DNA from 3 places in the Mesorhizobium sp. MC2-1-1 genome. Region 2 is predicted to be linked to each of the others. Evidence: riboswitches for the same ligand, from Rfam matches in the RefSeq annotation. Region 2 holds a riboswitch; each other region holds the start of a gene.
What was found. Region 2 has a riboswitch for cobalamin ahead of ACR64R_RS12495 (DUF1636 family protein). Riboswitches for the same ligand answer to the same signal wherever they lie in the genome.
Positions count from the first base shown of each region.

Region 1: another riboswitch for cobalamin. It lies ahead of ACR64R_RS04420 (CbtB domain-containing protein); the one in region 2 lies ahead of ACR64R_RS12495 (DUF1636 family protein).
Region 3: another riboswitch for cobalamin. It lies ahead of bluB (5,6-dimethylbenzimidazole synthase); the one in region 2 lies ahead of ACR64R_RS12495 (DUF1636 family protein).

Region 1 covers NZ_CP195205.1:897,488-904,941, forward strand. Annotated here, with positions in the region: gene ACR64R_RS04400 (VOC family protein) at 1-62, opposite strand, end outside; gene ACR64R_RS04405 (TetR/AcrR family transcriptional regulator) at 164-796, shown strand; gene ACR64R_RS04410 (hypothetical protein) at 877-1,503, opposite strand; gene ACR64R_RS04415 (CbtA family protein) at 1,509-2,249, opposite strand; gene ACR64R_RS04420 (CbtB domain-containing protein) at 2,529-2,738, opposite strand; adenosylcobalamin (AdoCbl) riboswitch at 2,739-2,882, opposite strand; gene ACR64R_RS04425 (histidine phosphatase family protein) at 2,967-3,536, shown strand; gene ACR64R_RS04430 (PilZ domain-containing protein) at 3,703-3,975, shown strand; gene ACR64R_RS04435 (DUF6428 family protein) at 4,202-4,723, opposite strand; gene ACR64R_RS04440 (ArsR/SmtB family transcription factor) at 4,766-5,116, shown strand; gene ACR64R_RS04445 (aquaporin) at 5,151-5,849, shown strand; gene arsC (arsenate reductase (glutaredoxin)) at 5,846-6,259, shown strand; gene ACR64R_RS04455 (MFS transporter) at 6,260-7,447, shown strand.
Region 2 covers NZ_CP195205.1:2,480,022-2,487,475, forward strand. Annotated here, with positions in the region: gene ACR64R_RS12465 (NADH-quinone oxidoreductase subunit D) at 1-550, opposite strand, end outside; gene ACR64R_RS12470 (NADH-quinone oxidoreductase subunit C) at 560-1,165, opposite strand; gene ACR64R_RS12475 (NuoB/complex I 20 kDa subunit family protein) at 1,170-1,751, opposite strand; gene ACR64R_RS12480 (NADH-quinone oxidoreductase subunit A) at 1,742-2,107, opposite strand; gene ACR64R_RS12485 (winged helix-turn-helix domain-containing protein) at 2,441-3,649, shown strand; gene ACR64R_RS12490 (DUF6348 family protein) at 3,705-4,427, shown strand; cobalamin riboswitch at 4,487-4,689, shown strand; gene ACR64R_RS12495 (DUF1636 family protein) at 4,730-5,155, shown strand; gene cobW (cobalamin biosynthesis protein CobW) at 5,158-6,195, shown strand; gene cobN (cobaltochelatase subunit CobN) at 6,213-7,454, shown strand, end outside.
Region 3 covers NZ_CP195205.1:415,006-422,459, reverse strand. Annotated here, with positions in the region: gene dxs (1-deoxy-D-xylulose-5-phosphate synthase) at 1-230, opposite strand, end outside; gene ACR64R_RS01980 (pirin family protein) at 359-1,279, opposite strand; gene ACR64R_RS01975 (DUF2277 domain-containing protein) at 1,290-1,556, opposite strand; gene ACR64R_RS01970 (exodeoxyribonuclease VII small subunit) at 1,599-1,850, opposite strand; gene ACR64R_RS01965 (histone deacetylase family protein) at 1,854-2,780, opposite strand; cobalamin riboswitch at 2,897-3,074, shown strand; gene bluB (5,6-dimethylbenzimidazole synthase) at 3,118-3,849, shown strand; gene ACR64R_RS01955 (hypothetical protein) at 3,861-4,844, opposite strand; gene ACR64R_RS01950 (TetR/AcrR family transcriptional regulator) at 4,974-5,567, opposite strand; gene ACR64R_RS01945 (MFS transporter) at 5,688-6,908, shown strand; gene ribB (3,4-dihydroxy-2-butanone-4-phosphate synthase) at 6,941-7,454, opposite strand, start outside.

The DNA of each region.
Region 1 (7,454 bases), 1.6 Mb from region 2:
TAGAACTCGGTCGCCGCCTGCAGATTGCGCACCGGCAGATTGAGAAAGAGCATCTGAGTCATCGGGTTGAACCTCCGTTTATTGACGGGTACTAGTCAGTCTAGTACTGTCGTGACGGCTATCATATGGGAACGGTACCGTCTAGTACCGATCGAGAGGTGCCATGAAAATTGCCGTTGAGACCAGATCGGCCCGCAAGGATCGTGAGATCATCGAGGCGGCGACGGCCTCGTTCATCGCCAAGGGCTATGATGGGACCAGCATGGAGGAGATCGCCACCAGGGCGGGCGCTTCCAAGCAGACCGTCTACAAGCATTTCAAGGACAAGGAGACGCTTTTCACTGAAGTTGTGGAGTCCACCGCCTCCCAGACCAATGACGTTGTCGAGTCCGTGACGATGCTGCTTTCCGAAGCGAAGTTCCTGGAGGGCGGCCTGCAGCAGCTTGCCCGCCGATTGACCACCGCACTGATGAACGACGAGTTGCTGAGGCTCCGGCGTCTGATAATCGCCAATGCCGATCGGATGCCCCAGCTTGGCCGCAGTTGGTACGACAAGGGCTTTGAGCGTATGCTTGCCTCGGTGGCGGCGTGCTTTCAAAAGCTCACCAGCCGAGGCCTGTTGCAGACCGGCGATCCCCGTTTGGCGGCCAGCCATTTCTTTGGCATGCTGCTTTGGATCCCGATGAACGAAGCCATGTTCACCGGAAGCAACCCGCGCTCGAAGGCCGACCTCGAGCGCCACGCCGATGCCTCGGTGGAAGCATTCCTTGCCGCCTATGGGGTCCGGTCGAAGTAGTCGCGAGGCCTGGCGCGACCTGCGCGGCGCAACGAGCCGCGTTGGTTCATATCTCGACGCAATCGACCGGCCCGATTCGGTTAAACCGCGCGTACCCGTTTTGCGCCGAAGATCGACCACGCAGCCGTCATCAGCGCCGCCATCGTGACCAGCAGCACCGCAAGGCTTGGCAGGTGGAAGAAGATGCTCCGCCAGCGCGGCTCGACGACCGCGCCGGTGCTGAAGGCCTCGCCGCTATACTGGCACAGGATCCAGGACGCGCCGCTTCGCACCATGTCGACGTCGATATCCGAGATCAGCGCCTTCGCCTGGCGTTCGGCTGAGGGCATCGTCGCCATGTAGGCGAGCAGCGCCTTGGCCGTGGCCAGATAGGCGTGGCTGCATTCGTTGAAGGGGCTTTCCTCGTCGCCGATGCTTCCCGGCATCAGGCCCCACAGGCAGTAGGTGAATTGCAGATTGCCGTGATTGTAGAGCCGCCGGAAGGTCGGGTCGGTCACGGTCTGGCGTTGCGCAAGGTCGAGGATTTCGCCCCGGTAGCGCGCGATCACAGCCATCTGGCCGTGGGTCAGGCTGGGGATCTGGATGCCCGGGGGAGGCGGGGCCGAAGACCCGCTATGCGCCTCGGCCGGAATGGCGATCAGAAGTGACTGCCAGATCGCCAAAAAGAAAATGGCCGCCAGGGCAAGGAACCGTGGCGGCCAACGCATGGGTTTCAGGCGTAGCGGCGGGCAGGGCCGCGCTGGTCGCGCGCGGCGACCAGGCGCTCGACAACCGCGCCGAAGCCGAGCCCGACGACGGCCCACAGCACGAGCTGCATGCCGAGCGAGGCGACGCGGAACTGCCACAGCACCGTCGCCGAGAAGTTTTCCGGCACTTCGTTGATGTCGGGCAGGGCTGCCTTCACCAGTGCGAAGACGACGAGGAAAGCGAGGCCCGCGACGATCGAAGCGTTCCAGGCGCCGAGTTGCTTCCACAACCGCTGCGCCAGGCCGACCGCCGCCACCATCGCCGCGATCGAGACCACGATCATGATGAAGAACAACTCGGTTCGGTAGGCGATCGTCTCGGCGTTGCCGACCGCCGGCGGGTTCGCAGGGTATTTGAGGCTGGGAACCACGATCACGGCAAGGAAGCCGAGCAGCGCGATGAGCGCCGAAGTGCCGCGCGGCCCGAGCGAACCAAGCCGGCCATAGGCATAGGCAAAGACCAGCGAGAACAATCCGCCGAGCGCCGCGCCATAGACCAGAACGCCGGTTGCGAGACCGATGCCGGCCTGCGTTGCGCGGCTGACCATCTCGGGCTCCGGCGCCTCGCCGGACGCCTGGGCCTGCTGCTCCTCGAAAGCGATCGCCTTGTCGACCTGCGGCTCGCCATAGACGCGCGCGAAAGCGAATGCGAGCACCCCGGCGACCAGCCCTACAAGCATGCCACGCAGCAAGAGTTTTCCGACCATGTCACCAATTCCTCCAGGCAATTCCAGGAAAAGTGCGAAGCGATTTTCCGCCCGGAATTGCGTCAAGCCAATCGAGCAATTCCAGGAAAAGTGCGAAGCGGTTTTCCGCCGGGGATTGCGTCAAGCCAATCGAGCAATTCCAGGAAAAGTGCGAAGCGGTTTTCCGCCCGGAATTGCGTCGAAACAACCAGGCAATTCCAGGGAAAAATGCGTAGCGGCTTTCCGTCCGGAATCGCGTTGGATCAGATCGAAAAGCGGGGTCGGCGATGCCGAGCCGCTTTAATGGCAGGGGAAGCCGAGCAGGTGGCGGCCGTCATGCACGAACTCGTGCACCGCCGTGCCACGGATCAGCGACGTCGCGCCTTCTTCCGCGCCGACGAAATAGATCGCCAGCATCAGCATCAGGCCAGCGAAGATGGCCCAGGGCAGAAGCTCGCGGACCGGGATTGCAACCGGGCCGTAGGTGGGGGCGAAGGTGGCGTCGGACATTTCGAACTCCTGTGGGATGCTGCGTCCCGTTGATCCAACCATGCTGCGGAATAAGGCCTGACTTTCGGCTGATGCCGATTACAGTGGCGCGACCGTGCCGGACTCGCACCGGCTTCCAATCCCGTATAGCGCTAAAACACTTGTCAGCACTTCGTTCGCCTGTCAACGACATGTAATGGCCGGCACGGCTTCGTGGGGCTTATTTTTCGCTGAGCCACGGAGTTTGGAATGTTCGCCCGCCTGACCATGATCGCAAGCGGAGCCACGCCCGGCATGCGCAAGGGCCGCTTTCCGAACGACGAGGCGCCGGAGCCACGCGCCTTCGAGCGCGCGGGCGCGCTGGCCGCCTCGCTGCGCCACGCCGGCCGCGCCTGGACAAGTCCGGCGCTTGCCGCGCGCAGGACAGCCGAGGCGCTCGGCCTCGACGCGACGGTCGAGCCGCTGCTTGCCGAGCAGGATTTCGCGCGCTGGGCCGGCAAAAGCCTCGAGGAGGTCCAGGCCACGGACCCGGAAGGCATGGCCGCCTGGTTCGCCGATCCGGACGCAGCACCGCATGGAGGCGAATCGCTCGCCGCGGTGGCCCGGCGCGGCGCCGCGCTGATGCAGCGGCTGGCCGGCGAGGGCGGCCACACCATCGCGATCACCCATGCGGCGCCGATCCGCGCCGCCATCGTGCATGTTCTGGGCGCCCCGCTCTCCTCGGTCTGGAAGATCGACGTCGAGCCGTTTTCGTTCACCGAGTTCCGCAGCGATGGCCGCCGCTGGGTGCTCCACGCCAGCGGCGTAGCTGTCGTCTGAACGGTCGGCGCGTGTTTTTCCCTCACGCGGATACTGCCAAGCTTCGACAACCGTCCGCACGTAATATCAAAGTAAGTGTTTCAGGAATCGCTAACGGAACGGAAACGCCTTGCTGCTATGGTGCGACCCCATGCGAGGAGAGCCTTGCCTGAGGAGCCCGCCTTATATGGCCAGTTATCCCGAGACCGAGCGTCGTCTTCATGCGCGCGAATTCGTGCTCAAGGAAGCCACCATCATTGCCGGCGCCGTCAGGATCGGCTGCTCGGTCAGGAACCAGCACGAGCAGGGCGCGGAATTGCGCGTCGCCGCTGATGCGGCCATTCCGGAACGCTTCCTGCTTGAAGTTCCGGCCGACGATATGGCCTATCGCGCCTTGGTGCGATGGCGGCGCAACGACCGCGTCGGCGTGGCGCTCTACAGCAACGCGCCGAAGGACTGAGGCGGGGTCGTCACACCATCTTCACTTGATTTCGCCCGGGCGGCGTGCAACCCAGCACGCGCGGAACGCTACCGGCACGAGCGCGTTCATTGCCGGACCAACAGGGATTCGCGAATGAGCAGGACAGCCGTTTGGGTGGCGCTGATCGCCATCGTTCTCGTGAGCCTCTACCTTCTGCAGGCCAATGGCATGATCAGATTTTAGCAACGCCGCGACCGTTTCGGCGTCAACAGCAGCGGCTCGCGCCGCAGCAGGGCTGGCTCACGGCTGCCTGTTCCTTCAGCCAGCGGTCACGCGGCTTGCAGCTTGCCGGCCGTGGCGAAAGCTCGACTTCGACCGCCTCGCCAACGAGGTTCGGCCGGGCTGCTCGATGCAGTTCCATCGGGCGCACGCCGTCGCTGACCTCGAAGGTCAGCTTCGCTGCCTGATCGAGCGCGACATGGTCCGCCACCTTGCGGATGATCGCCGCGAATTTACCGGCCGGCATATGGACCGGCCCGCCTTCCTCCACGTCCCACAGCTGGACGAAGATCTCAGACCAGGATTCCGGATTCGCCTCGCAATCCAGCGCCGAGAACTGCCCCACCTTAACCTCGGTGACATGGTATCCCGGCTTGACCGGCCGCCCGTCATAGCGGAACACCAGCGGCCGGTCCTTGTAGTCGGCCAACGCGTCCAGCAGGTCGCCGATGGTCAGGTCGGGTGGGTCGATAGCGGCGATGTTTTCCCAGTTGTCAGAAGACAGCATGTCGGCTATTCCTCATTTCGATATTTCAAGGATTATTGAATCGTGGATGAACGTCAAGCCTTGATCGCCTTCGGCGCGCTGTCGCAGGACACACGCCTGCGCCTGCTGCGCCTGCTGGTCGTTGCCGGACCGGACGGCATTTCCGCCGGTTCGCTCGCCGAGCAGGTCGAAGTCTCGCCGTCCAATGTCAGCTTCCATCTCAAGGAGCTGGAACGGGCCGGTCTCGTCGCCGCGCGGCGCGAGGCCCGCTCGATCGTGTACAACGCGGAGTACGACGCGCTCTCCGGACTGATCCGGTTCCTGATGGAGGATTGCTGCTCGGGCCGTCCGGAAATCTGCGCGCCAGCGCTTGCTGCGCCTTGCTGCCGGCCGGGCGAGGGGACACGGCAATGATTGTCGCGCCCTTTGCCAGACGGAAGGCCAGTCCATGAACAGCTTCGATCCATCGCGCCGCTTCGTCGCCGAAGCCCTGGGCACCGGCATGCTGGTGGCGACGGTCGTCGGCTCCGGCATCATGGCCGAGACGCTGACGCATGACACCGCGCTGGCGCTGCTCGGCAACACGCTAGCGACCGGCGCCATGCTCGTGGTGTTGATCACCATCCTCGGGCCGATCTCCGGCGCGCACTTCAACCCCGCCGTTTCACTGGTGTTCTGTCTCAACCGGTCGCTGCCCGCCCGCGATCTCCCCGCCTATCTGGTCGCGCAGTTCGCCGGCGGCATCGCCGGCACCATGGGCGCGCATCTCATGTTCTCGCTGCCGGTTCTGGAGGTCGCGACGAAGCCGCGGACCGGGGCGGCGCAGTGGTTCTCCGAAGGCGTCGCGGCATTCGGGCTTGTCGCCGTCATTCTCGCTGGCCTGCGCTTCGAGCGGCGGGCCGTGCCGTGGCTGGTCGGGCTCTATATCACCGGGGCCTATTGGTTCACCGCGTCCACGTCCTTCGCCAATCCTGCCGTCGCCGTGGCGCGCGCGCTCACCAACACCTTCTCCGGCATCAGGCCGGTCGATCTGCCGGGCTTCATCGCCGCCGAGCTGCTCGGCGCCCTGATCGCGCTTGCTCTGATGGGCTGGCTGCTCAAGCCCGAAACCGCTCAGCAAACCCATGCACTGAAGGCAGAGCCATGACGGTCACGATCTACCACAATCCCGCTTGCGGCACCTCGCGCAACACGCTCGCCATGATCCGTGCCAGCGGCGAGGAGCCGGTGGTGATCGAATATCTCAAGACGCCACCGAGCCGCGACCGGCTGCTCGAACTGATCGCGGCGATGGGGATCACGCCCCGACAGTTGCTGCGCGAGAAGGGAACGCCTTACGCCGAGCTTCGCCTGGCCGATCCGAAATGGAGCGACGCGGAGCTTGTCGATTTCATGCTCGCCCATCCGATCCTCATCAACCGGCCGATCGTCGAGACGCCGAAAGGAACAAGACTCTGCCGGCCGTCGGAGGCGGTGCTGCCTCTGCTCGACAATCCGGTGGAAGCGTTCGTCAAGGAAGACGGAGAGAAGGTCGTCCGCGAGCCGGGGCAGGCCTGATTGGAAGCGGCCGCGCCCACCGCCCGCAATCGCAACGTCCTCGTCACGGCTCTCGGCATCACGCAGATCCTCGCCTGGGGATCGTCCTATTATCTGCCCGCGGTGCTGGCCGCGCCGATTGCCAGGGACACGGGCTGGTCGCTCGCCTCGGTGGTTGCCGGGCTGTCCTGCGGGCTCCTGCTCGCCGGGCTTGTGTCTCCCGCCATGGGACGGCTGATCCAGCGCCATGGCGGTCGCCCGGTGCTTGCCGCCGGCTCGCTGCTGCTGGCGGCCGCGCATACGCTGTTGGCGACGGCCACCGCCTATCCGCTTTATCTGGTTGCCTGGCTGCTCATGGGCCTGGGCATGTCGAGCAGCCTCTACGACGCCGGCTTCGCAACGCTCGGGCGGCTCTATGGCCAGGGCGCGCGCGGCGCCATCACCAACCTGACGCTCTTCGGCGGCTTCGCCAGCACCGTCTGCTGGCCGCTCAGCGCCTTGCTTGTCGAGCATGGCGGATGGCGTATGGCCTGCCTTGCCTATGCCGCTATCCATGTGGCGATCTGCCTGCCGCTCCACCTTTGGGTGATACCGCCGCCTCCGCCCGCGGCGCCCGCGCCGGCGAGGGACAGGCCCAAGGAGGCATCGGCCACGGGCGGGACGCGGGCTCGCTTCATCCTGCTGGCCTCGATCCTGACCCTGGCGGCGATGATCGCGTCCATGCTCTCCGTCCACCTGCTCACGCTGCTGCAATTGCGCGGCGTCGGCCTGGCGGCTGCCGTCGGCCTCGGCGCCTTGGTCGGCCCGTCACAGGTCGGCGCGCGGGTGGTCGAGCTGCTGATCGGCCGCAACCGGCATCATCCGATCTGGACCATGCTGGCGTCGGTATCGCTGCTCGCGGCCGGGATCTGGCTGCTCCTGGCGAGCCAAGCCCTGGTTGCTCTCGCCCTGATCCTCTACGGCGCGGGCAACGGCATCCACACGATCGCGCGCGGCGCGCTGCCGCTGGTGCTGTTCGATCCGAACCAATACGCGGCGCTGATGGGCAAGCTCGCGACGCCGAGCCTCATCATCCAGGCGGCGGCTCCTTCGATCGGGGCGCTGCTGCTTGGCATGGGCGATGGACAGCTCGTCCTGATCGCGCTTGCGATAGCCGCCACGCTCAATGTCGGACTCTGCGCCAGCCTGGTTTCAGCAGTGCGCCGATAGCTCCGTC
Region 2 (7,454 bases):
TCGACTTCAGGAACGGGTCGATCCACTTGCCGATGTCCTCGACCAGCTTCTGCGGCAGGTCCTGGTGGACGCCGCCCGGCCGGAAATAGGCAGCATGCATGCGCGATCCCGAGGCACGCTCATAGAACACCATCAGCTTTTCGCGCTCGACGAAGCCCCACAGCGGCGGCGTCAGCGCGCCGACGTCCATCGCCTGCGTCGTCACATTGAGGATGTGCGACATGATGCGGCCCATCTCGGAATAGAGCACGCGGATCAGCTGGCCGCGCTTCGGCACCTCGATTTCGAGCAGGCGCTCGACCGCCAGCGCGAAGGCATGCTCCTGGTTCATCGGCGCGCAATAGTCGAGCCGGTCGAGATAAGGCACCGCCTGGAGGTAGGTCTTGGCCTCGATCAGCTTCTCGGTGCCGCGATGCAGCAGGCCGATATGCGGATCGACGCGGTCGACCACTTCGCCGTCCAGCTCCAGCACCAGGCGCAAAACGCCATGCGCCGCAGGGTGCTGCGGACCGAAGTTGATGTTGAAGTTGCGGACGGAGGTCTCAGCCATCGTGGCGCCTCAATTTGCCTTCGCCTTCTCATCCCCCGGAAGGACGTAATCCGTCCCTTCCCACGGGCTCAAGAAGTCGAAGTTTCTGAATTCCTGCTTCAATTCCACCGGCTCGTAGATAACCCGCTTGGCCTCGTCGTCGTAGCGAACCTCGACGAAGCCGGTCAGCGGGAAATCCTTGCGCAGCGGATGCCCCTCGAAACCGTAGTCTGTGAGGATACGGCGCAGGTCCGGGTGGCCGCTGAACAACACGCCGTAGAGATCGTAGGTCTCACGCTCATACCAGTCGGCGCCGGGATAGACGGCGGTCAGCGACGGCACCAGGGTCTCCTCGTCGGCCTGGACCTTGAGGCGGATGCGCACATTCTGCTTCGGCGACAGCAGGTGATAGACGACGTCGAACCGCCTGGCGCGCGACGGGTAATCCGCTCCGCAGACGTCGATGATCGAGATGAACTGGCAGCGCGCATCGTCGCGCAAGAAGGTCGCCATTTCGATCAAGTTAGCCGGCTCGACAGAGACCGTCAGCTCGCCATAGGCAAGCACGGCCTCGCCGATGCGGCCGGAGAGCTTCTCGCCGAGATAGGTGGAGAGTTCGTTCAACGCCTGGGTCATCGACTCACCGTTCGATCGTGCCGGTGCGGCGGATCTTCTTCTGCAGAAGGAGAATGCCGTAGAGCAACGCTTCCGCGCTCGGCGGGCAGCCGGGCACGTAGATGTCGACCGGCACGACGCGGTCGCAGCCGCGCACCACCGAGTAGGAATAGTGGTAGTAACCGCCGCCATTGGCGCAGGAGCCCATCGAGATGACGTAGCGCGGCTCCGGCATCTGGTCGTAGACCTTGCGCAGCGCCGGCGCCATCTTGTTGGTCAGCGTGCCGGCGACGATCATGATGTCGGACTGGCGCGGAGACGCGCGCGGCGCGACGCCGAAACGCTCCGAGTCATAGCGCGGCATCGAGGTGTGGATCATCTCGACCGCGCAACAGGCGAGGCCGAAGGTCATGAACATCAGCGAGCCGCTGCGCGCCCAGGTAATGAGCGCTTCGGTCGAGGTGACGAGGAAGCCCTTGTCGGCCAGTTCGTCATTGATCTGCAGGAAGAAGGGATCGTCCTCCCCCACCGGCCTGCCGGTATTGGGGTCGATGATGCCCTTGGGCTTCGGCGCGACGAGGGTGCCTGAACTGTCGTTCAATCCCATTCCAGCGCTCCTTTTTTCCATTCATAGGCAAAGCCGATGGTCAGCACCGCCAAAAACACCATCATCGACCAGAAGCCGAGCATGCCGACCTTCGAGAAAGACACCGCCCATGGAAACAGGAAGGCGACCTCGAGATCGAAGATGATGAACAGGATCGACACCAGGTAGAAGCGGATGTCGAATTTCATTCGGGCGTCGTCGAACGAGTTGAACCCGCATTCATACGCCGAGAGCTTTTCCGGGTCGGGATTGCGGTAGGCCACCAGGAACGGCGCTATGAGGAGCGCCAGACCGACGACCAGCGCCACGGCGATGAAAAGAACGATCGGCAGATATGAACTCAGGAGTGCGCTCATGCGGCGGCTTTCCTTAGGCGGGCAGTTCACTTTGATTACAGCAACGAACCCTAATGCGGAAGCGTGACAGTTAACCGCTGAACCGTTTTAGGAGGCCCATGCTGCATTGCGGCGATGGGTTAGCGCAGCGGTTTCGGTGACGCAAGTCAAACCTTGTTCAAATCGCGGCTCTGGACGCCTCATCGCAAGAAACTGGTCCGATCCAATCCTGTTTGATTTCCTTCATTTTTCACTCCACTTTTATCTCCTGACATATATCCCGCCATTTGCCTGCTAGCATGGCCGGAATCACCGGCTGAAAATCCAACGGATGATCGAGGCAAGGACACCTTGATGAAGGAGAAAATCTCGCTCGCCATGGCGAGGCGCATTGCGCTTGGAGCACAGGGGTTCAACGATCCTCGCCCCGGCGGCGTTCCGGATCGCCGCCACCTAACCCGCGTGCTGTCGCGAACCGGCCTCTTGCAGATCGATTCCGTGAGCGCCGTGGTGCGCGCCCATTATATGCCGCTCTATTCGCGCCTCGGCCCCTACCCGCTTGCGCTGCTCGACAACGCCGCAGTCAGCCGCAAGCGCGCAGTCTTTGAATATTGGGCGCACGAGGCGTCGTTCCTGCCTGTCGAGACCTACCCTTTGATGCGCTGGCGCATGCAGCGCGCCGAGCAGGGCGACGAGATGTATCTCGGCCTCGCCAAATGGGGCCGTGAGCGCAAGCCGATGATCGACGAGATTTATAAGGAGGTAGTCGATCGCGGGCCGATCGCCGCGTCCGACATCGAGGGCCACAAGGGCAATGGCGGCTGGTGGGGCTGGAGCGAAGCCAAGCACGCTTTCGAATGGCTGTTCTGGGCCGGCCGCATCACCACTGCGTACCGGCGCGGCTTCGAGCGCTACTACGACCTGCCCGAGCGCGTTTTGCCGCAGGCGGTGCTCGACCTGCCCGTACCCCCGGTCGAGGACGCGCATCGCGAATTGCTGCGCATCTCGGCCCGCGCCCACGGCATCGCAACCTACGGCGATCTGCGCGACTATTTCCGCCTCGCACCGGGCGATACGAAGGATCGCATCGAGGAACTGGTCGAAACGGGCGAATTGCTGCCGGTGAAGGTCGAAGGCTGGGACAGGACTGCCTATCTCCACAAGGACGCGCGAATTCCGCGCCGGATCGAGGCGCGCGCCCTGCTCGCACCCTTCGATCCCGTCGTCTTCGAGCGCACCCGGACCGAGAAGCTCTTCGGCTTCCGCTACCGCATCGAGATCTACACGCCGGCCGAAAAGCGCCAGTACGGCTATTACGTGCTGCCCTTCCTGCTCGGCGACCGGATCGTCGCCCGCGTCGATCTCAGGGCCGACCGTCCGGCCAGCGTGCTGCGCGTCCACGCAGCCTATGCCGAAGCAGGCGCACCGCCTGAAACCGCCGCCCAGCTCTTCGACGAGTTGCAGCAGATGCAGGCATGGCTCGGCCTTGAGGCGATCGAAGTGACGCCTGCCGGCGACCTCGGACCGGCGCTGCTCAGCGTTGCCGCTGCCGAGCGCTCTTGACATCAGCGAAAGGCTACAGTCGTCTGACAAGGTTTTGTCGGCCTAAGTTCGAAGGATGGCGTCGCAAGAGGTTCTCGACCTGATTCACGAGGCGTTGATTGCGCATGAGATCGGCGCCGTCCGCGGACAGAACGATGTGACGCTTGAGCTGGAGGACCTTCGCTTTGAGGCCGAGATTTTCGACAGAGAGCAGCGGGAAGCAACAACCTGGCTTGTCGTCGAAATCCACATCTTCTCACCGTTGCTTGGATCTCAGCCTGTTATCGAATCCTTCGTTGGGATGGGCGAAACGCGTCAACAGGCGATAGTCCAGGCATTTGGAAAGTTTCTGATCGGCGTATTTCACGTGCTGATCGAGGGCTTGGCGAAACATGTTTGCGAGAACATGCAAGCCGAGATCGAATTCTGGCGTCGAAACGATGCCAGCTGGAAGGTGTATAGTGGGCCCGTCATTACTCAGGCCGTGACGGAATGCACGCTTAACCGGACATTTCCGGCGTTCTACGCCCAGCTGGAAAAACTGTTCTCCACAACCGTTCGCCCCGGCAGTCATTTTGCGCGGGTATTCGTGGCAAGCCACGGCGGACAACTTGTAGGCAAGGAAGTTCTGCTGGATAACGAAACATGGCCGGAGGCCCAGGAACTACTCGTCGGCTGGGACTGGCAGCACGGCGATAGGTACCAGGCATTGCGCCAGGTCATTCTTGCGTTACCGGAAGACAGACCGGTTGCGGCGAGCCGTTGGGCGCAGCTCGGCAAGAAAATTTTGCGGCGCTGATTGCAACTGGCCGACATCGCGGTGTCGTAGCCGCGCGTTGACACTACCGCCTGCAAAAGCCTAAATCCGCTCCAGACGGTCCCCTACCCGCAACGGCAGGGGCCAAGAGGGAATGCGGTGCGGGTCAAAACCCAAATCCGCGGCTGTCCCCGCAACTGTGAGCGACGAGCCTCGGCCGAAAACCACTGGGGTATTCCCGGGAAGGCGGCATTCAGGGCGACGACCCGCAAGCCAGGAGACCTGCCGTCTGAGACATTAGGTATCCGAATGCCCGGCGGGTTTTCCGGGCAAGGAGCATGGTTTTGGATCGCAACGGCAGTTTCCCGGCAAACAGTGCGGATATTTCGTCCGAGCCCGACACGCTGGCCGGTGTAACCGTCATCGTCTGCTCCTCCTGCCGCGACGAGACCGGCTCGGAAGCGCATCCGCGCGCCGGCGCGCTGCTGGCCGAAGACACGCGCCGCGCCGCATCGGCCGAAAACATCCGCATCCGCACCGTCGAATGCCTCGGCAATTGCAAGCGCCGGCTGAGCGCCGCGCTGCTGCGCGACGGTTGCTGGAGCTACGTCTTCGGCGATCTGGGTACCGCCAGCGGCGCCGACCTCGTCACCGGCGCCAAACTCTTCGCGACTTCGACCGACGGCCTGATCCCCTGGCGCGGTCGGCCCGATTCCCTCAAGCGCGGCCTCGTTGCCCGCATCCCACCCCTCGACATGCTGAAGGACTGACCATGACCGCCTCCGTTTCCCGCGTGCCCTGCACCGTCGTCACCGGCTTCCTCGGCGCCGGCAAGACGACACTGATCCGCAACCTAATCGAAAACGCCAAGGGCAAGCGGCTGGCGATCATCGTCAACGAGTTCGGCGATGTCGGCATCGACGGCGAAATCCTGAAAGGCTGCGGCGTCGACGCGTGCCCGGAGGAAAACATCGTCGAACTCGCCAATGGCTGCATCTGCTGCACGGTCGCCGACGATTTCGTGCCGGCGCTCGACCAGATCCTGTCGCGCACGCCCAAGGTCGATCATATCCTGATCGAGACCTCAGGCCTCGCTCTGCCGAAACCGCTGGTCCAGGCCTTCCAGTGGCCGACGGTGAAGAGCCGCGTCACGGTCGACGGGGTCATAGCCGTCGTCGATGGCCCGGCGCTCGCAGACGGTCGCGTCGCCTCCGACATGGATGCGCTGCAGGCACAGCGCGCGGCCGACGATTCGCTCGACCATGACGATCCAGTCGAGGAAGTTTTCGAGGACCAGATCGCCTGCGCCGACCTGATCATCCTGTCGAAGAGCGACCTCATGGACGCTGCCGGCTCGGCGCGCGCCAACGCCGTCATCGGCGAGCATGTGGCGCGCGCTGTCAAGGTCGTACCGACCACGCAGGGCAAGGTCGACCCTTCCGTGCTGCTCGGCCTCGGCCTTGCCGTCGAGGACGACATCGAGAACCGCAAGACCCATCACGACGACGAGCTCGACCATGAGCATGACGATTTCGATTCCTTCGTCATCGACATCCCGTCGATCGCCAATCCAGATGAACTGGCCAAACGCGTCGCCCTTGCCGCCGAGCAGGAAAACGTGTTGCGCGTCAAAGGCTTCGTCGAGGTTGGCGGCAAGCCGATGCGGCTCCTGCTGCAGGCCGTCGGCCCTCGCGTCAACCATTACTATGACCGCGCCTGGACGGCCGATGACGACCGCCGCTCGCGGCTCGTCGTCATCGGCCTCAAGGGCCTGAACCGCCCGGCGATCGAACAGATCCTTGCCGGCTGAGGCAAATCCAGACCGCAATGCATATCCTCGCCACCACGTCCGCTTCGCTCGATAATCTCGCCGAGCCGATCGACCTCAGGCAGACGCCTGCGGATGTCGTGGCCCTGTCCTTCACCGACAGCGATCTCGCAGGTTTGGCCACAGCCTGGAAAGCGGATGCCGCGCGGTTGCCGTCGATGCGGCTGGCGCCCCTTCGCGACCTTCGCCACCCCATGTCGGTCGACCTGTGGATCGACAGCGTCGCCCGCCATGCCAAGGTCATCCTCGTCCGCATCCTCGGCGGCTATGAATGGTGGCGCTACGGCTGCGACCAGCTCGCCGCGGTCGCGCACCAGCGCGGCATCAAACTGGCGCTGCTGCCCGGCGAAAGCCATGACGAGGACCAGCGCCTGATCGAGGCATCGACCTTGCCGCGCGCAGAACTCGACGCCCTGCTCGGCTACTTCCGCGAAGGTGGCCCGGCGAACATGGCGGCGCTGGTGCGAAGGCTGGCAAGGCTCGCCGGATCGGAGACGGCGGCGGCCGAGCCGGTCGGCGTGCCGAGGGCGGGATACTATCAGCCAGGTATCGGAGCCGTAGAGAAGCCTGAGCTTTCAACCGTCGGCTCTCCCGTCGTCCCCATCCTCTTCTACAGGTCGATGCTGCTTGCCGCGGACGTCGCGCCGATTGACGCACTGGCCGAGGCCTTAGATGCGCGAGGCGTAGCCCCTGTGCCGATCTTCGTGTCCAGCCTGAAGGACCCGGCGTCTCTCGCATTCGTCGAGAACGCGATCGCCTCGCTGACGCCATCGGCCATTGTCACCGCAACCGCCTTCGCGTCCGGCGCGGAACCTGGCGCCGAAACCCTGTTCGACCGCGCCGCCGTGCCCGTCTTCCAGGTGATTGTCGCTACAACGCGGCGCGAGGTCTGGGAAAAGAACCAGCGCGGCCTGGCGCCGGCCGATCTCGCCATGCATGTCGTGCTGCCCGAGCTCGACGGCCGCATCCTGGCGGGCGCGATCTCGTTCAAGGGCGAGGTCGAAACCGATCCGGCGCTGGCCTTTCGAGCGTTTGCGAACCGGCCGGAAGCGGATCGCGTCGCCCAGGTTGCCGGGCGCATCGCTGCCTTTATCCGCCTGCAAAGGACGCCGCGAGCCGAGCGCAGGCTTGCGATCCTCATTCCGGACTATCCGAGTGCGCCCGGCCGGACCGGATACGCCGTCGGGTTGGATGTGCCGTCCAGCGTGCTTGCCATGCTGCATGACCTGAAGGAACAGGGC
Region 3 (7,454 bases), 2.1 Mb from region 2:
TGGCCGACGTCCCAGATCAGCCGGTCGTCCGGCGTGTTGAAGACGTAGTGCAGCGCGACAGTCAGTTCGACGACGCCGAGGCCGGCGCCGAGATGGCCGCCCGTCTGCGACACGGCGTCGATGAGTTCGGCGCGCAGTTCGGCGGCAAGCTGCGGCAGCGCGCTTTCGTCGAGCGTCCGCAAATCCGCCGGAATGCGGACCTTGTCGAGCAGCGGCGTGTCTGGCTTCACTCGGTCGCGTCCTGCTTCAATCGATCGAACACGGCGCTACCAGCAAATTGCGCCATAATCATGCGCGGCAATAGGCCGCCGGCCGGCGAATGTAAATGCGCGCCAGTGACGCGCGGGTTGAGCGATCCCTAGTTGTCGGGCAAAGGGATGAACTCTTCCTCATCGCCAGGAACGATGTCGAAGCGGCCTGTCTTCCATTCCTGCTTGGCCTGTTCGATGCGTTCCTTCGAGGACGAGACGAAATTCCACCAGATGTAGCGCTGGGAGCCCAGCGAGGCGCCCCCGAACAGCATGAAATGCGCGCCGCGTCCGGAGGAAACGACAATCTCCTCGCCAGGCTTGAACACCAGAAGCCGTTCGGCCGGGAAAACATCGCCGGCGATCGAGACCTCGCCGTCCAGCGTGTAGATAGCGCGCTCCTCGGCATCGGCCGGGATTTTCACGGCAGCACCCGCCGCCAGACGCAGATCGGCATAGAGCGTATCCGAGGCGGTCGCGACGGGTGAGCGCAACCCAGAGAATTCGCCGATGACGACGCGGCCGCTGACGCCTTCGGCATCGATCTCGGGCAGGCGGGCCGCCGCCGTGTTCGCGAACACCGGGGCAATCTCCTCCTTGCCGTCCGGCAGCGCCAGCCAGGTTTGCAGGCCGGAGACCGACATCGGCGCGCCGCGCAGTTCCTCCGGCGTGCGCTCTGAGTGGACGATGCCGCGCCCGGCGGTCATCAAATTCACGTCGCCCGGCGCGATCACCATTTCGGTGCCGAGCGAGTCGCGATGCCTGATCTTGCCGTCGAACAGGTAGGTGACGGTGGAAAGCCCGATATGCGGATGCGGGCGCACGTCGAGCGCGTGGCCGGCGCGCAGGATCGCCGGCCCCATGCGGTCGAAGAAGATGAACGGCCCGACCAGGCGGCGCTTTGCCGTCGGCAGGGCGCGACGCACCTCGAACCCCCCAATATCCTTGGCGTTCGGAACCACCATCAGCTCGATCTGATCGCAGGCGAAGGCGTCGCCGGGTTCGGGATCGTTTCCCGGAAAGAAACTCATGACTGCTCCCTCAAGCGAAGCGAAGCGCCGACCTGGCCTTTGCCTTGGCGGCCTCTTCCTCGCGGTTGCGCGGTTCTTGGTTGGTTTCGAGCGAGTCGATCAATTCGCGCGCGGCGGCCGCGATTGCCTCGACGGCATGATGGAAAGCATGCTCGTTGCGCTTCGAAGGTTTCGTCGAGCCGCTCAGCTTGCGCACGAATTGAAGCGCAGCGTCATGCACTTCGTCATTGGTCGCCGGCGGCTCGAAATTGGCCAGGGTCTTGATGTTGCGGCACATGGCTTGAACTCCTTACCTGCTTGCTCTGCCCACCACTCCAAATCAGTCGGCGTCCAGCGGCTCCGTTCCGACCGGCTTGCCGTCGCGCGACAGCCTGATCTTCTCGACCTTGTCCTCGGCTGCCTTCAGCAGCCAGTCGCAATGCGCCTTGAGCGCCTCGCCGCGCTCATAGATCCTGATCGACTGGTCGAGCGGGACGTCGCCGCGCTCCAGATCGTCGACGATCTTCTCCAGCGCGTCGAGCGCCTGTTCGAAGCTCATCGCCTTGACGTCCTCATTGCCTTCAACAGCCATGCTTTATCCCTTCATCAGCCGCCCGACATGGGCGGCGACTGAAAATGCCAATCCCTGCAGATCGTAGCCGCCTTCCAGCAAGCTGACGAGCCTGTTGCCGCTGTGGCGCCCGGCGCGCTCCATCAGCTGACCTGTCGCCCAGTCGAAATCGTCCTCGGTCAGGTTGATCTCGGCCAGGGGGTCGCGGTGATGCGCGTCAAAGCCGGCGGAAATGATGATCAGGTCCGGCGCGAACGCGTCGATCGAGGGTAGCACGCGCGACAGGAAGGCGTCACGGAAGACCTCGCTGCCGGTCCGGGGCGCCAGCGGCGCGTTGACGATGTTGCCGGCGCCGGTCTCGCTCCTGGCCCCGGTGCCCGGGTAAAGCGGCATCTGGTGCGTCGAGCAATAGAGAACCGACGGATCATCCCAGAAAATGTCCTGCGTGCCGTTGCCGTGATGGACGTCCCAGTCGACGATGGCGACGCGCTCTGCCTGATGCTTCTTCTGCGCGTAGCGGGCGGCGATCGCCGCCGTGTTGAACAGGCAGAACCCCATCGCCGTGGCCTTTTCGGCGTGGTGGCCGGGCGGACGCGCGGCCACGAAGACATTGTCGGCGCGCCCCTCGAAGACGTCGTCCACCGCCGCATTGGCGGCGCCGACCGCCGTCACCGCGGCCTGCCAGCTCTTCGGGCTGGCACTGGTGTCGGCGTCGATCGAGACGATGCCGTTTTGAGGGATCGCAGAGCGCACACGCTCGACGAAGTCCCCAGGGTGCGCATAAAGGAGCGTCGCTTCGTCGCCCTCCGGCGCCTTGACGCGTTCAAGTTCAGAAAAAGCCTCATCGTCCAGCACGCGCTCGATGGCGCGCAGGCGGTCGGGCCGCTCGGGGTGGCCGGGCGGCGTGAGGTGTTCCAGGAAGATGGGATGCGTGTAGAGACGGGTGACCATGGCGCCTAATCTAGGCACCCGCTGCGTGGATGACCATGTTCCAGCGCCGAATGGCTGGGGAAAATTGCGTCAGCCCATGTCGCCCGCGCCATTGGCGCGGCCCATGCTTCGCGGTAAGGTCCGGCCCGCTGCCTGGTGCCCGCGATGCGGGAGAATCGGGAACACGGTTGAACTCCGTGGCGTGCCCAACGCTGTGAGGGGGACCGCGCCGGCAAAGCCACTGTCGAAAGACGGGAAGGCGCCGGATGCGGGACGATCCCGAGCCAGAAGACCGGCCTGGCAGACATGGTCATCCGCATGGTCAGGCGGGTGATTGCTTGTCGCAAGGGGAAAAGCGATGACGGCAGCAGCGATCGCCGCGAGCGGCGATGATTTTGACCAATCGGCGCGCGAAGCGGTCTACCGTGCGATGTTCACCAGACGTGATGTGCGCAGCCATTTCACCGCCGAAGATCTCGATGACAGTGTGCTGGCGCGGCTTCTCATTGCAGCCCATCATGCGCCGTCAGTCGGCTACATGCAGCCGTGGAACTTCATCGTGATCCGCGACGCGGCAAGGCGCCAGCAGGTGCGCGACCTGTTCCTCGCTGCACGCAAGCAGGAACTGCCGGCGATCGAGGGGGAGCGGCAGGCGCTGTACAGGACGCTGAAGCTGGAGGGCATCTGCGAAAGCGCGCTCAATCTGTGCATCACCTGCGACCGGCAGCGGTCAAAGGACTCGCCGCTCGGGCGCTGGCACAATCCGGAGATGGACCTCTACAGCACCGTCTGCGCGGTGCAGAATTTCTGGCTGGCGGCGCGGGCCGAAGGTGTCGGCGTCGGCTGGGTGAGCATCATCGAAACCGAGGCTCTGAAGCAGCTCTTGTCGATCCCCGAGCATGTCACGCCGATCGCCTATCTGTGCGTCGGCCGCGTCTCGGCCTTCGCGCCGAAGCCGGACCTGGAAGCGCATGGCTGGGGCAAGCGCCTGCCGCTGCCAGAACTGGTAATGAGCGAGACGTTCCGCGGCGCCGGCGAGGCGCCGCTCAAATCGGCGATCGCGCGGCTTGGCGGCCAGTCGACGCCTTGATTGGTCGCCGGTCAAGCGGCCCGGGGCGTATCCCAGCGCGAGCCGCCACCGTAGGAGCCCAGGGCCTTGTCGCGCAGTTCCCTGAACTTGGACGACGCCTCGGCGAGGCGGCGATCCCATTCCGGATTGGGCGTCTGGCCTTCGATGGCTTCGAAGTAGACCTGCATCAGCGAAGCGATGGCGAAAGGCTCGATGAAGGCCGCCTTGAACGCCCAGGCAAAGACGATGGCCAGCACGAAGGCCCAACCGGCAAGCTGGCCGGGCATGACCCACAGGATCGCGGCCGCCGGTGCCAGCATCAGAAGGAAGATGACGAAGGACACGCCCCACATGATAACCGCCAGCCAGATGGCGTTCTTGACCATGTGCTTGCCGTTCTGAGCGTAAAGCACGACGCCTTGCCGCGCCGTCTCGAAAGGCGAATTCGAATTGATGCGGATATTGTAGCCGAGGATGATCTCATCGACATAGGTGAGTGACAGGCGGATCACCGTGTTGATGAAGCTGACCAGCCCGCTCAGGCCCGGAATCGGCAGGAAGGCTGCGATGCCGCCGATCAGGCCGGTAATTGCGCGGATGGCGCCCTTGACCAGTTGGTCGACGACGAAAAGGATGTTGGCCTCGGCGAAACGCTGGGTGACCACTTCCTTGGCATAGGCGATCTGGTTCTGGCCGTCAGGCACGTCGTGGCCGTCGATCAGATGCACCATGACGGCGATATGGCCGGCCTTCAGCACGTAAAGAATGTATTCGCGGATCCAGTAGACGGCGATCGAGACGACGCCGAAGCCGACCACGCCGCCCCAGAGCGCGAAGGACATCGGGCCGTCGGGGTCGGTCGAAATGTGACCGACGCCGTAGCCGACGCTGGCGCCCGTGCCGGTTGCCATGATGTAGGCGACCGTGATGCCGAAATAGACGATCATGCGAAAGACGATGAACGGCCATGTCCGCATCATGATGGACACAGACCTGGCGATGCTGAAGTCCCACATGCCCCGACTCTCCCACTCCAAGAGTTGGCGTTGGAGGATGCGCTGGCCCCGGCTATTGTCAATCGCGGCAGGATTGCGCCGGCCCGAAACCGGTGCACAACCCGGTGACTTGCGTGCTCAGGCGTGCGGTCAAACCCTCTTGTGCAAGCCTTCGAGCAGTTGCTTGAACGCCGCGATCGCCTTCTTCGAGGTCGCTTCGGGATCCTTGGAATTGGCGATGCGCTGCGCGGCCTGGCTGCTGGCGCCATTGATCAGCCGCGAGGTCGTCTCGGGATCGATATCCGCAACGACGACGCCCTCCTCCTGCAGCGCGGTCAGGTGATCGGTCATTGACGCCGTGCAGGCACTGGCATTGGGCCATTGCGCCGGGTCGCCGAGCACGGCCGGGCCGTCGCGGAACATGATGCGCTGGATTTCCGGCTCCAGCGCCATCTCGATATAGCTGGTGCATTCATCGACGAAATGCTGCCAGCGGGTCGGCGCTTTCGACGCCACCTCGTTCACCCGCACGGCCATTTCGCCGTCGATCTCGGCGATCACCGCCTGCAGCAGCCCCTTCTTGTCGCCGAAATGATGGTAGAGCGCGCCACGCGTGAGGCCGGCCGAGGCAGTGAAATCGTCCATCGAGGCTTCGGCATAGCCGACAGTGCCGAAGGCGTGGCGGGCGGCCGCGATCAGCTTGGCGCGCGTCTGGGCGATCATCTCCTTGCGCGGTCTGTGCATGGCTCTGGCCCTACTCACATACGCGTCGTATGCCAATTGACATACGAAGCGTATGAACTATCTCACATTCATACGCCACGTATGTAATGGCGGCATTTACCCTTGTCGAGGAGCAGGATCATGCGAAACCCCTATGCGGACATCCTTCGGGCCCCCGGTGCCAAAGGCTTCGCCGCAGCCGCCTTCATCGCGCGGCTGCCGATCGCTATGGCGCCGATCGGCATCGTGGCGATGCTGTCGCAGACGCATGGCGAATACTGGCTGGCCGGCGCGGTCTCGGCGACCTATGCGCTGGTCAACGCTTTCCTGTCGCCGCAGGTGTCGCGGCTGGTGGACCGGCGCGGCCAAACGGCGATCGCCGCGCCGATGACGCTCATCTCGGTGCTTGCCTTCGCGACATTGATCGTTGCCGCCAACCAGCACTGGCCGGCCTGGACGTTGTTCGGGTCGGCGCTGCTTGCCGCCGCTATGCCCAGCATCCCGGCGCTGGTCAGGGCGCGCTGGACCGAGATTTTTCGCGACCGGCCGGAACTCAACACGGCTTTCGCCTTCGAATCGGCGGCGGACGAACTGGTCTATGTCGCCGGCTCCTCGCTGTCGGTGGGCTTGAGCGCCGCGCTGTTTCCCGAAGCCGGCATGGTGGTAAGCACGCTGCTGCTCGCGCTCGGTTCGGCGGCATTCCTGCTGCAGCGGTCGTCCGAGCCAGTCATCCGCCCGGCGGAACATAGGGCGACCGGTTCGGCGATCCGCCTGCGACCGGTGCAGGTCATCACCTTCGCGCTGATCTTCGTGGGCGCAACCTTCGCCACCACCGAGGTCGCGACCGTGGCGATCACCAAGGCATTCGGCCAACCGCAAGCGGCGAGCCTCGTCATCGGCGTCTACGCCCTCGGATCCTTCGTGCTCGGTATCATCGTCGGCGCGCTCAGCCTCAAGGCGCCGCTGCAGCGGCAACTGGCGCTCGCGGTCGCTGTTATCGCGCTCACCACGTTGCCGCTGCTCTTCGTCGACACAGTGCCGACGCTGGCGGTTGCCGTCTTCATCAGCGGCGTCGCGATCTCGCCGACCTTCATCACCGCCTTCGGCCTGATCGAACGCCACGTTCCGCCGGCAATGCTCACCGAAGGCGTCACCTGGGTGACGACCGGAATCGGCATAGGCATGGCGCTGGGCTCCTTCGCCGCCGGCTGGATGGTCGACAATTTCGGTCCGCAGAACGGGTTCTGGGTCTCTGTGGCGGCCGGTGCGATCGCGCTGGCCACCGTGCTCGCTGGTCAATGCCTGCTGGCGACGGGAGATTGCGATGTGGACAAGGGCGAGTGCATCGTCCCTGCAGCGTGAAACGAAATCGTCCGGCTAAACCTGCGTCGTACCTAGAGGATCTCCGTCTTGGCGATGTGTATGCCGAAGCCCTCGAGGCCGATATAGTGGCGCTCGCGCGAGGCGATCAGGTTGATCGAGGAGATGCCGAGATCCTTCAGTATCTGCGCGCCGAGGCCGATCTCGCGCCACTCGTTCTCGCGGCGGCGGGCCTCATCATGATCCTCGCGGTCGCCGCTTGCCGGCCGCTTGCGCTCCTGGTGGGCGACGCCGACCGAGCCTTCGCGCAGATAGACGATGACGCCGCGCCTTCGCTCGCCCATCGCCTTCATGATGCCGTCGAGCCGGTGGCTGGTGCCGAACACGTCGCTCACCACGTCTTCCGGATGCAGGCGCACCGGCACGTCCTCGCCGTCACGGATGTCGCCGAAGACCACGGCCAGGTGATGCATGGAATCCCATGGCAGAGTGTAGGTGAAGGCCTGCGCCTTGCCACCGGGCGTTTCGATGTCGGAACAGGCGATGCGCTGGACCAGCGTTTCCTTGCGCTGGCGGTAGGCGATGAGA